Peribacillus sp. FSL E2-0218: one gene and its partner. The protein of the gene in region 2 interacts with the protein of the main gene of each other region in a pairwise test. Links are inferred from orthologs where the notes say so. Each region holds a gene or a part of one and is shown on either strand. Other genes may lie near its edges.

Evidence for each region.
Region 1: the proteins of MHI53_RS04635 (region 2) and ptsP interact in binary tests that used the Escherichia coli proteins (3 or more experiments, as listed by UniProt). The link is inferred for Peribacillus sp. FSL E2-0218 from one-to-one orthologs.

What each region holds. Positions count from the first base shown.
Region 1 is NZ_CP150304.1:1,517,700-1,524,107, forward strand. Bases 1-2,938 are described here. They hold ptsP (phosphoenolpyruvate--protein phosphotransferase), read left to right. Parts: upstream 1-580; coding sequence 581-2,296; downstream 2,297-2,938. Other genes in these bases: fetB (iron export ABC transporter permease subunit FetB), read left to right, coding at 1-111; MHI53_RS07285 (phosphocarrier protein HPr), read left to right, coding at 315-581; MHI53_RS07295 (SDR family oxidoreductase), read left to right, coding at 2,626-2,938. In the rest of the region: more of MHI53_RS07295, read left to right, coding at 2,939-3,411; MHI53_RS07300 (NAD(P)-dependent oxidoreductase), read left to right, coding at 3,448-4,320; MHI53_RS07305 (hypothetical protein), read left to right, coding at 4,386-4,751; MHI53_RS07310 (aminotransferase A), read right to left, coding at 4,855-5,997; magnesium/cobalt transporter CorA, read left to right, coding at 6,158-6,408. UniProt on the Escherichia coli protein: General (non sugar-specific) component of the phosphoenolpyruvate-dependent sugar phosphotransferase system (sugar PTS).
Region 2 is NZ_CP150304.1:958,202-964,604, forward strand. What follows is about bases 1,277-4,209. They hold MHI53_RS04635 (PRD domain-containing protein), read right to left. Parts: upstream 3,198-4,209; coding sequence 2,355-3,197; downstream 1,277-2,354. Other genes in these bases: MHI53_RS04630 (beta-glucoside-specific PTS transporter subunit IIABC), read right to left, coding at 1,277-2,239; MHI53_RS04640 (hypothetical protein), read left to right, coding at 3,463-3,762; MHI53_RS04645 (sigma 54-interacting transcriptional regulator), read right to left, coding at 4,113-4,209. Also shown: MHI53_RS04625 (glycoside hydrolase family 1 protein), read right to left, coding at 1-350; more of MHI53_RS04630, read right to left, coding at 374-1,276; more of MHI53_RS04645, read right to left, coding at 4,210-5,945; MHI53_RS04650 (hypothetical protein), read left to right, coding at 6,139-6,342. UniProt on the Escherichia coli protein: Mediates the positive regulation of the beta-glucoside (bgl) operon by functioning as a transcriptional antiterminator. This is an RNA-binding protein that recognizes a specific sequence located just upstream of two termination sites within the operon.

The DNA of each region.
Region 1 (6,408 bases), 560 kb from region 2 along the record:
CAGATTGCCATCCTTATCGGGATTCTCGGGAGTGTCTCATTGACGGTTGTCCTTTTCATCATGCTGAGTTTTAGAGCCTTTTTTACCAAAAATGCGCAGCTTTGCATTTAATCATTGAAAAATTCTAATAAGTAATAGTTGCAGTTCCATCTATATTTTTGTACTATTTTTAGGTACTGAATAGTTTTGGTTTGTTTGTTGGGTATGATAATGCTATTCTGATAAGGAAAAGGGCATTTCTTTTTTCCTGATTGGATCGAGAGACCCCTTACATAACCTATTTTGTTAATTTATCTTAAAGGAGATTGATTCATATGGTAGAAAAAACATTTACAGTAACAGCAGAAACAGGAATTCACGCACGTCCAGCTACATTGCTTGTACAAGCTGCAGGAAAATTCGATTCAGATATTAACCTTGCATATAAAGAGAAAAAAGTGAACCTTAAATCCATCATGGGCGTAATGTCCCTAGGTATTGGCAAAGATGCAGAAATCACGATCTCTGCTGAAGGAAGCGATGAAAACGATGCTCTAAATACACTAGCTGATACATTGAACAGAGAAGGACTAGCAGAATAATGTCCACTTTGATTAGTGGAATAGCAGCTTCAAATGGGATAGCCATCGCTAAAGCCTATCGCCTTACAGAGCCGGATTTAACGATCGAAAAAAGAAACATAGAAGACGTTCAGGCGGAAATATCCCGTTTTAAGGAAGCTATTCAAAAGTCAACGGTTGAATTAGAGGTTATCAGGGATAAAGCCGAAAAAGATCTAGGGGCGGATAAAGCCGCTATTTTTGACGCGCACTTGCTCGTATTGGCAGATCCCGAGCTTATCAACCCGATTTCCGATAAAATACAATCCGATAAAGTCAATGCCGAGTTTTCTCTGAACGAGACAGCAAGCATGTTCATTACGATGTTCGAGCAAATGGATAATGAGTACATGAAGGAACGTGCGGCAGATATCCGCGACGTCACGAAGAGGGTACTGTCACATCTCTTAGGTGTCCATATCCCCAATCCGAGCTTGATTGCCGAAGAAGTGATCATCATTGCCGAAGATTTGACTCCTTCGGATACAGCTCAGCTGAATCCGGTTTACGTGAAAGGGTTTACGACCGATATTGGTGGACGTACATCCCATTCAGCCATCATGGCCCGTTCATTGGAGATTCCAGCTATCGTTGGCGCAAAAACAGTAACATCTTCCATTGAAAATGGAGATTTGGTCATCATAGACGGTTTAAAGGGTGAAGTTCATATCAATCCTACTCCGGAATTGGTGAAACGCTACGAAGAGGAACAAGTTGCCTATGCCAAGCAAAAGGCTGAGTGGGCCAAGCTGGTTCATGAACAAACGGCTACAAAAGATGGCCATCATGTTGAATTGGCTGCCAACATAGGGACGCCGAAAGACTTAGAAGGCGTACATCAAAACGGCGGTGAAGGAATAGGGTTATACCGTACCGAGTTCCTTTATATGGGCAGGAATGACTTCCCTAGTGAAGAAGAACAGTTCGAGGCATACAAAGCGGTACTGGAAGGAATGTCAGGAAAGCCTGTAGTCGTCCGCACGCTTGATATTGGCGGAGACAAGGAACTGCCTTACTTAGAGCTCCCTAAGGAAATGAATCCTTTCCTTGGATACCGTGCGATTCGCCTTTGCCTTAATGAACAAGAGATATTCCGGACCCAGCTCCGTGCCCTTCTAAGAGCAAGCGTTCACGGGGATTTGAAAATCATGTTCCCGATGATTGCCACATTGGCTGAATTCCGCGATGCGAAAGCCGTTATGGCTGAAGTCAGACAGGAATTGCTTGATGGCGGTATTCAAGTTGCTGAAAACATTGAAGTCGGCATCATGGTTGAGATTCCTTCAACAGCCGTTATGGCGGACGTTTTTGCTAAGGAAGTCGATTTCTTCAGCATCGGTACCAATGACTTGATCCAATATACGATGGCTGCCGATAGAATGAATGAGAGAGTATCTTATTTATATCAACCATATAACCCAGCGATTTTACGTCTGGTCAAAATGGTCATCGATGCAGCTCATAAAGAAGGAAAATGGGCAGGAATGTGCGGAGAGATGGCTGGAGATGAAGTGGCCATCCCGATCCTGATCGGTCTTGGACTTGATGAATTTTCGATGAGTGCGACTTCGATTCTAAAAGCACGTTCGTTGATCAGCCAACTTTCGCTTGAAGATATGCAAAAACTATCTCAAGACGTTTTAGAGCTGGATACGAATGATAACGTGAAAGAAGCGGTTATCAATGCTTTGAAGTGATAAACCAATAGTGAAAAAAGGTGCCCCCTTACCTGTTCAGGCTGGGGTACTGAACTGTCACTTTTTCTTTATCATTTTTAGGGAAATATGTTTATTGCAAAAAAATCGGGGTATATAAGAACCAAGCACAGTTGTTAGCTCTAAGCAGAGCAGCTGACATTCTCATTTCCCCCTTTGACGCCGGTTGGATTATCCAACCGGTCATTTTTTTGAATTCATACATATGGGGGAACATGAAAAAGTGCTTGAAAATGATTATTCAGATTTTTCACTTTTTGATTATGACGATATAATGGAATTATATTTATATGGAGAATGGAGGATATGATATGGACTTAAAATTGGAACAGAAAAATGCTTTGATTTTAGCGTCAAGTCAAGGGTTGGGAAAAGCGATAGCGGAAGAGCTGGTTAAAGAAGGAGCAAATGTCATGCTCGCCAGCCGGGATGAAAACAAGCTCGCTGCCGTCCAAAAGGAATTGTCGCTGCTTGGCACCGGAAAAGTAACGTATGTGGCTACCGACATAACGGATGGAGAAGCTATCAAACGGTTGGTAAACCAAACTGCACTTGAGTTTGGGGGCATCGATATCCTGATCAATAACGCTGGAGGACCTCCTGGGGGGAGCTTTACCGATTTCAATGATGAAGAGTGGCAGCAGTCTTTTGAACTTAATTTACTAAGCTTCATCAGGACGATCCGTGAAAGCCTGCCACACCTGAAAAAACAGGGCGGAAAGATCGTTAATATTGCATCTTCATCCATAAAGGAACCTATTCCTGGATTGATATTATCAAATACATTCAGGACTGCAATCGTTGGATTGTCCAAGACATTAGCATCCGAATTGGCGCCAGACGGGATCTTGATCAATACAGTCGGACCCGGCAGGATCGCGACGGATCGCATTCAGCACCTGGACAAAATGAATGCAGACAAACTAGGGTTAACACAGGAGAAGATTACAGAACAATCGATCGGTAAGATCCCTCTCGGCCGTTATGGGGAACCGGAGGAATTCGCGAAGTTCGTTACATTCCTTGTTTCGGGTGCCAATACATATTTAACGGGCCAATCTTATTTAGTTGACGGAGGAATGGTTAAATCCATTTAAAGTATCATGAAGCAAAATGATTTGGAGGAAATTGCAGTGACACAATCAAACGAAACAATCGGATTCATCGGTCTAGGAGTTATGGGAAAAAGCATGGTTCGAAATCTTCTTAAAGCCGGATATGAGGTTCATGTGTATACAAGGACTAAAGAAAAAGCGGATGAACTGCTCTCAGAAGGAGCCATATGGGCCGCTGCCCCTAAGGAAATCGCTCGGAAAGCCGATTTGATTATCTCCATGGTAGGTTATCCAAGTGACGTGGAGGAAATTTACTTTGGAAGTGATGGACTTATCGAAAATGGGAGAGAAGGTACCTATTTAATCGATATGACGACCTCCACCCCATCTTTGGCAATGAAAATCGCCGAGGAAGCCAAGAAAAAAGGCATGGCTGCATTAGATGCACCTGTATCCGGTGGCGATATTGGCGCACGCGATGCAAAGCTTACCATCATGGTTGGCGGGGAAAGCACCGCATTCGAAGCAGTCAAGACCATTTTTGGTAAAATGGGCAGCAATGTTGTCCATCAAGGTCCGGCTGGATCTGGCCAGCATACGAAAATGTGCAATCAAATTGCCATTGCTTCCAATATGATCGGAGTTACAGAAGCCATTTCTTATGCCAAGAAGGCGGGCTTGGACCCAGACCGCGTCCTGCAAAGCATTTCATCCGGATCTGCCGGAAGCTGGTCACTGTCCAATTTGGTGCCTCGTATGGTCCAAGGTGACTTTGAACCAGGCTTTTATATCAAGCATTTTATAAAAGATATGAAGATTGCCCTTGATGAAGCCGAAAGAATGGGAATGGACGCACCGGGATTAAGCTTGAGTAAATCCCTCTATGAAGATCTTGCGGAAGCTGGCGAGGAAAATAGCGGTACCCAGGCATTGTATAAACACTATAATTAAGTGCTAGCTTTTCTTTTTGATGAATAAGCTGATAGCGACAGCCTTTACAAAAAGGAGTGATCGTTATGGGCGAATTCGATGACATTCAGATGAAATTCCAGGAATTGGAGGATGGACGGTATATTGTCAGGATTGAAGGCTTTAAACGCGAAAAAACCATTCACCAAACAAAGCCCATTCGCTGGGACCTGAAATTAATGAATGAAAGTCCGCTAATCCTGCCGGTAAAGTTCAGTCATATTGAAACGAATGCCGGGTTCCAGATCCTGATGCGCGAATTGAAAAACTTAGGCTTTTCAAAGCCGCGGTCTGCGAAGGAATTTGAAGAAGTGATGGCTGATTTACTCGGATCGATCGTTGAAGTGAGCCTCACGACGACAAATAAGGAAGAAGGATACCGGGAAATTCGCTTTTTACGGAGATTATATTGATTACGATCTTGCATTCCCAGGAGCTTTTCAGGAGCTGGCATATAGATATAAAGTTGAGGCCTTCAATCATCCATTCGATTGAAGGCCTCTTTTTTGTTAACTTTCAATCTAAAAAAGTCTCTATGCGATCCAAAGCCTTTTCCAGCGTTTCCATGGAATAGGCATAAGATAATCTGAAGTATCCTTCGCCGAGCGGAGAGAATGCATCTCCCGGGACTACAGCAACCTTTTCCTGTTTGACTAGGCTCAGGCAAAAGTTCAGCGAAGAGGAATACCCTTCAGGAAGTTTAATGAAGAAGTAAAAGGCACCATTCGGCTTGACTATTTCCAGCTTCATCGATTGCAAGCGCCTGTATACATATTCCCTTCTCCTTGCATATTCTTCCTTCATCGGAATGGCATCATCCTTGCCTGCGGTCAAGGCCGCCAAGGCCGCCCTCTGCGATATGGAAGCGGCACAGGTCACATTGTATTGGTGGACCTTCAAGATGTGCTCAGAGATGGCCTTGGGGGCAAATAGAAGCCCAATCCTCCATCCGGTCATCGAATGGGACTTGGATAAGCCATTCAAGACGATGGTTTGTTCCTTCAGGAATGTGGCAATCGAAACATGCTCCTGATCAAATACGAGTTCGCTGTATATCTCATCGGCTAGAATGAAAATATCCTTCCCCCTGACAAGTTCCGCAATGTCCTGGAGTTCTCTGGCAGACAATGTCACCCCGGTTGGATTCGATGGATAAGGTAACACGATGCAACGAGTCTGGTCAGTTATGTATTTTTCGATGATATCCGCAGTCAGACGGAACCCATTTTGGGTTGTATCGGCATAAATCGGGGATGAACCGCACATTTTGATGATAGGTTCGTATCCTGGATATACCGGCCCTGGCAATATCACTTCATTTCCCGGGGTAAGGATCGTCCGGAATGTAATGTCGATCCCCTCACTGGCTCCTGATGTGACGATGACTTCATTCAACGGATCATAGGAAAGCTTGTATTTATCCATAACATATTCAGATGCTGCTTCTCGCAATTCAAGATAACCTGCATTGTGGGTATAAACCGTATGATCTTGATCGATGGCTTGTTTGGCCGCTTCTTTAATATGCATAGGAGTTGGAAAATCAGGCTGTCCAATCGTTAAAGAAATGGTCCCTTCGATTTCAGCGACCATATTGTAGAATTTGCGGATTCCTGATATTTGAACGTCTCTTACTAAAGGGTTAACTAAGTGTTCCATCTATGAATATCCTCCCTTTTCATACTTGATGAAATGATGTACTTCGTTTGACTGGTTCATCCTATTTTATCATTTAGTTTGGATGGGGGATAAATACTTTTTGCGATTCATGAATTAAAGGTATAATGAAAGATAAGAAAAAATTTGAGGGCTGATACATATGATTAGAACTTGCGCAATAACGTCCAACCAGGAAGTGACGTTCGATTTACCGCTATCTGATTTGAATGATTCGAATATAGAGTGGTTTTGGGTGGACTTTTCCAATCCTACAAATAAGGAAATCGAGCTATTATCCAACCATTTTCATTTTCATCCGCTGGCAATCGAAGACTGCCTCGATGACTTTAATCAACGTCCCAAGATGGATTTTTATGAGAACTATCAATTTCTTGTGCTTCATGCCCTGAG
Region 2 (6,403 bases):
ACTTCATCGTAGCCATTAGGGAAAATCCTTGCCCAATGAATGGAAAGCCGGAATGCCGTAAAGCCCATCTCAGCAAGTAAAGCGATATCTTCTTTATAGCGGTGATAGAAATCAATGCCCTCACGTTTAGGATAACGTGCCGTCGATTCACCACTTAGTGCTTTTCGAATTTGTTCAGAGGTGATTTCCATTGCGTTATCTTTCGTTCTTTGATCTTTAGGAATATACTCAACAAAGTCAGCCGCGGATAATCCTTTACCACCTTCATCAAATCCGCCTTCAATTTGGTTGGCGGCAGTTGCGCCTCCCCAATAAAAATTTTTCGGGAATTTTGCTTCGAATTGTGTCATAGTGAACTCTCCTTTTAGTTTGATTATTTTACAATAGTTAATATTGTATCTTCTAAAGTAACGGGTCTTGATTTTGTTGGTACAACATCTAAATACTCTGCCGTGTTAGTGATGATCACGGGTGTTGTAGCTTGATAGCCAGCCTCTTTAATACCTTTCATATCGAAGGTTACCAGTTTGTCTCCTTTATTAACGACTGAACCAGCTTCAACATGTGCGTCAAAGTGTTTGCCGCCCAATTGAACTGTATCAAGTCCGATATGGATCAATACTTCAATCCCATCATCACTGATTAAGCCAATTGCATGTTTTGTTGGGAATAGCGTCACTACCTTTCCATCGAATGGGGCTGAAACCATCCCCTCAGCTGGTTCGATTGCCACCCCCTTACCCATTGCCCCGCTTGAAAATACGGCATCATCCACGTTTTCCAAAGGTATCATCTCACCTTTTAATGGTGCAGATAATTCATAGGTTTTGTTCGAGCCAGCTTCTGATTGAGAGGCAGTGTCTTTTGGCGCTTTTCCAGCATTAACGTCACCAGTCTTTTTCTTTCCTTCTGTACCAAAAAGGAACGCTAGAACGGCTGCAGATAGGAATGCGGCGCCGATTCCACTAATATAGCCGATTGTAGGTGAATAGGCCGGGATGGTCAGAAGACTATTGAAAGCAAATCCAAATAACCTTACATTGAATGTTGCGACGATGGCGCCGCCAATCGAACCGGCTATCAATAATAATGGTATTAACTTTTTATATCTTAATACTATCCCGTAAAGAATCGGTTCCGTTATCCCTGCGAACAATCCAGATAACGTACCCGCAAATGAAAGGGAACGTAATTCTTTATTTTTCCTGGCGCGTAAAAAGATACCAAAGGCGATCCCCATCTGCGCAAATGTAGAGGCAGCTGTAATGGGTCCAATTATATCTCCGCCACGTGAGAAATTATCGATCATGATCGGTACGACGCCCCAATGCACACCTAGGATGACCAGTATTGGCCAAATGCAGGCAATGATGATACCGGTCAAGATTGCTGATTTAGCTACCAAGTAAGTAACGGCAGCCCCGATCGCTAAACTAATGTATTGTGCAAACGGTCCGAACACTAAGGCCGTTAATGGAACCATGACCAAAATACCCACCATTGGAACAAAGAACAATTGAATCGTATCCGGTGTGCGTTTTTTTACGAAGCGTTCTAAAGGAGCAAAAACAGCCATCGCAATTAACAAGGGAAAAACGGTTGATGAATAATCCGTCACGATCAGCGGAATATTCATGAAACTTACTTGCCCGTCGGCTTTTAGCATGGCCGTGAAATTGGGATCGAGTAAGCCTGCCCCGATGGCGCCGCCAACGAACGGGTTTGCTTTCAATTTCTTAGCGGCGGAAATGGCTACGAAGATTGGCAAGAAATAAAAGAGACCGCTTGATGCAGCATTCAATACGGAATAGGTTGTTCCATTTATATCAATTAGATTCAAAATATTAAGGATTGCAAGCAGCGCTTTGATCATGCCCGCTCCTGCCAGTGCGGGCACCAATGGAGAAAATGTCCCGGAAATATATTCAAAGATTTTTGAGATGATGCCCACTTTTTCATTGCTTTCATTTTCATTGGAAGGATCTTGATGATGAATAGGATGGTTATTCATGATCTCTGTATACACTTTCCCTACTTTATTGCCAATAACCACCTGGAATTGACCGCCTTTTTCGACAACGGTTAGAACATCAGGGATTGTGCTCAATGCTTCTTTGTCAGCTTTTTGGCGATCATTCAGCTTGAACCTTAATCGTGTGGCACAATGTACGAGGGAATTGATATTTTCTTCGCCGCCCACCAATTGGACGATTCGATTGCCTAACTGTTTATTATCCATGGTTCCCTCTCCTTTGATAAAATAAAAAACCTGAAAGAATACAAATAGATTAAGATCTACTTCGTATTCTTCCCAGGTTTTGCCTGCCGAGCAGTAACAATCCTATAGGAATGCATTATTTTTTTTCCCGATTCGAAACCCGCTGGATATGAATGATAAAATAGGCTAACTCATCGGTGGTCATTTCCATTTCATATTGCTTTTTCAAATAAGCCTGCACTTTCTTCGTACATTGGTCGGCTTGAGGGTATTGCAGCTTCACTTGCTGATATAAACCATCATTATTGTCGTCATTTAACTCACCGCGCAGAATCCTATATGCGAAATAACGGAGATGGGTGATGAACCGGCTGTAATTCATCGATTCTTCATTAAAATCAAAACCATAATGATATTTAACGATATTGGTCACATCATTGACGATATTCGTCATCGCCATTGTCTCTTCCATACCAGAGCCATCTTGCCGTGCATTGAAAAGATGCAAGGCAATGGATGCTGCTTCATCCTCAGGCATGCTTACTCCTGTTTCCGCTTTTATCATATTCAATGCTTTAAAGGCAGCACGGTACTCGGCTTTATAGAACTTTTGCACTTCCCACATAAGCGCATTCTTTATAGGAACCCCGTTCTTTGTTCTTGTGACAGCAAAGTGAATATGATCGGATAAAGTTAAATAAAGTGAGTCATTCAACTCTGTCTGCAGGTCCCCATTTGCCATCTCGATAATATCTTTTGAGAGCTCCATCATTTCATATGGAATTTCATCGAGCAAATCAGATAATTTGTCAGCGAAGGCTTTAGAAGGGGTAATAAAGGTTTTCTCGATATTTACTGGATCGATTTCATCGCCATTTTTTTTCTGGAAGGCGAGACCTCTCCCCATGACGACCATCTCAGTTTGATTTGAATCTTCTGTTAAAGCGACATTATTATTAAATATTTTTTTAATTTTCATAAATTATCACATATCCTTCAATAATTTTGAAATGAAAAAACCTGGATCAAAACAAATTACAGACAGATTTCCCTGCCATAACTTGAATTGATCCAGGTTTTGCCTGCCGAACAGTAACAATCCTCTGAGAATTTTATTATATATGATAGCGGTTACTTTGGCAATAGAAGGCTGCTAAATTGCCAATTCAGATATATGGAATGTTGCTGATCAAGGTGAGGTATAAATATGAAAATTAATAAGAATGTAGGAAGTAAACAAAAAGTTGCTAAGAGAAGAAGTGTTAGCAATTGGACATGCCGTTGAAACAATACATTTGCCGGATGTTACACCGTTCGAATGGGATACCGTATATGACTTCACCCCATATACCCCGAAAGAAGAGATAAATGAAACGGTCGTTTATAAATGGGAGAACATCAACGAAACTGTAAATGAATGCATGAATCAAATTGTATTTCTGAAAGATGGAAAAGTAGTCTCTTTTTATACGGCTTTCCTGAAAATAATGGATATGGGATATCTTTTGAGACTAAGAATATGCTTGATATTAAGGATGATTTGAATTTTTTAGTGGCAAGAAGTGACAGTATCATCTAGTTAAAAAACTAGGCTGTGTTATGAATACTACAGCCCAAAAAGGTGCATGACTACGTGAGTTTCGTGCTTATACTCGTGAAATTCGCGTTTTATTTACTAGTGAATCGGTGCTTTGCTCATGGAATTTAGATAAGGAATGTATAACGCGATATTGTTTTTTCTTTTTTTATTGTAGGCATAACGTATATGTGCGATTAATAAAAAAGCTAATTACAAAAGCTTATTCTTAAGGCGCTCCTGTAATAGCTTTTTTCATTTAATTCAGATAGCAATCAGCCAGTTTGAACAATCCCGGTCAGTTCCTGCAATGTAAACTTAAATTAGGATTTTGAGTTGCTTACTGAGACGTTGCATTTCCGAATTAATATAAGATTTGCTATAATCACATCCGACAATGGCAACGATATTGCCATCATCATCAATAATGGGTGCTAGGCTTGTTTTCCACTCACCGTACTTGTCTTCGTATATGGGGGTAACACCTGCTTTACCATTAAACGCTTGGTAAGCAATGTTCATCATTTCTGGCGGACCGATATATTCTTCCATCGGCTCAATTACAAAGCCTTTGTCTGCAACGAGGTGAATCAGACGTCCATCATCCGTCATGCTAAATATAAAAACCCATTCAATTACGCCTTCTTTTTCTTGGATCAAGGTAAGCTTTTGTTTCAATTTTTGAGAGTAGGAATTTGAGAGGTTGGTGTTTTGTTGTAGGCGAATAACCTCCTCAGCGGGAATGATTGCTGCAGTCACAACGGCAATGGAGCGGAGCCGTTTATTTATTTGCTCTTCTAAGATGGTCCGTTTATTTACTGGTGATAGTCGTGCCTCTTCGATTTTATCACGGATTTTTTTATATTTTCTACTCATAGTGGGCTGGCTAACTTCCAATACCTTCGCCGCTAATTTCAATGACTTGTATTGTTCCATTGCCATGTTAATCAGTTGTTCCTCCACAAGGTCTACTGCTTCTTGCAATGGCATTAGAAAATCGATAACAGGTGTTGAAGTCCGTTTGGGCTCTTTAATAGGAAGGACCTCTTTAATCATCGTAACATCCACTTCAGGTGTTCTGCTCGTAATTGTAAGCCTTTCCACGATATTTTCAAGTTCACGTACGTTACCTGGCCATTGATGGATACATAGCATGTCGATCGCATCCGGGGTGAAAGCTATCATTCGATTGTACAGTGTATTGTACTTTTGTAAGAAAAATTGAACCAGATAGGGGATCTCATCTACACGATCTCTAAGCGGCGGAAGGTGGATCGGCACGACATGAAGGCGATAATATAAGTCTTCTCTGAATTCCCCTTTCTTCACCATTTTTTCAAGTGATTTATTGGTCGCTGCAATCACTTGAATGTCAACAGGGTGGGAGGTGGAACTGCCAATTGGTGTGACAATGCGTTCTTGAAGAACCCGAAGCAGTTTGACCTGTACGTTAAGCGGTAATTCTCCCACTTCATCCAAGAATAAGATCCCCTTATGAGCAAGTGTGAATTTTCCCATGGCTCCGCCTTTTCTTGCACTGGTAAAAGCCCCTTCTACGTAGCCAAACAGTTCGCTTTCAATCAAGTTTTCCGGGATAGCGCCGCAATTGACTGGTATGAACGGTCCTTCGCTTCTTTTACCCATGTTATGTATGGCCCTGGCAGCCATTTCCTTTCCTACACCGGATTCGCCTAATAAAAGGACTGTTGCGCTAACATCACAAACCATTTGCATTTTATGAAGAACTTCAAGCATGGAATTACTTCGGATCACAAATGGAAAAGATGGTTTTTTCGATTCTGCGACTGGCCCGGATTGATTTCCTGAATTATCTGGATAAGAGTCGTTAATTTCTTTGTAGGCCCAAACCCATTCTCCTGATTCAATCGGGTATGCCGTCACCAGCATCTCAAGCCCTTGCCATGAGGATTGCATGAACGTTTTTTTTTCATGTTTGGCCATAACCTCTTCTGCCAGGCTCGTAGAAAATAGATCTTGTTCGACATCCTTGATAGAACCGCCTGCACTAGCAGATTTAATTGTATGGAATAAGGAATTTCTCGTTCCGTTCGATTTCAATATGATGCCTTTTTTATCTGTCACGATAAGCTGATCATAAATAGACAAGAGTGCAGAGGTGAAGTAATCCATTAATGTCTACCTGCCTTTCATTAAACTCCTAGATTCAATATGACAGAAATTTCACAACTGTTCAATAGTTTCGAAAATGAATATTATTCCTATTGAAAACGCTTTAATAATGGCCCTTTCTAGTTGGCATGGTTATTGCATTTAAGAAAAGTGAGGGACTAAACAAGAGAAGGCAAAGGGGGGAGAAGCCATTTTGAATAAAGTGAATCTGTTTCAACAGAATATCCATTCAGAAAATCCCTTCATCAAAAGTCTATATTCAGATTTGAATGAACGGATCGATGCGTATGAGCAGGAAGATGCTGTGAAAGTCGACAAAATGAAATGGAGGGATGCGACCGGTTCTATTTTTTTCATGCTTTTAATCATTGTCTATTTAGTCTATGTACTTGTTTAAGGTAGTGTACTTTTACATTGTCTATTACATGAACAGCCGTAATTCCATTCCATTCAATCAA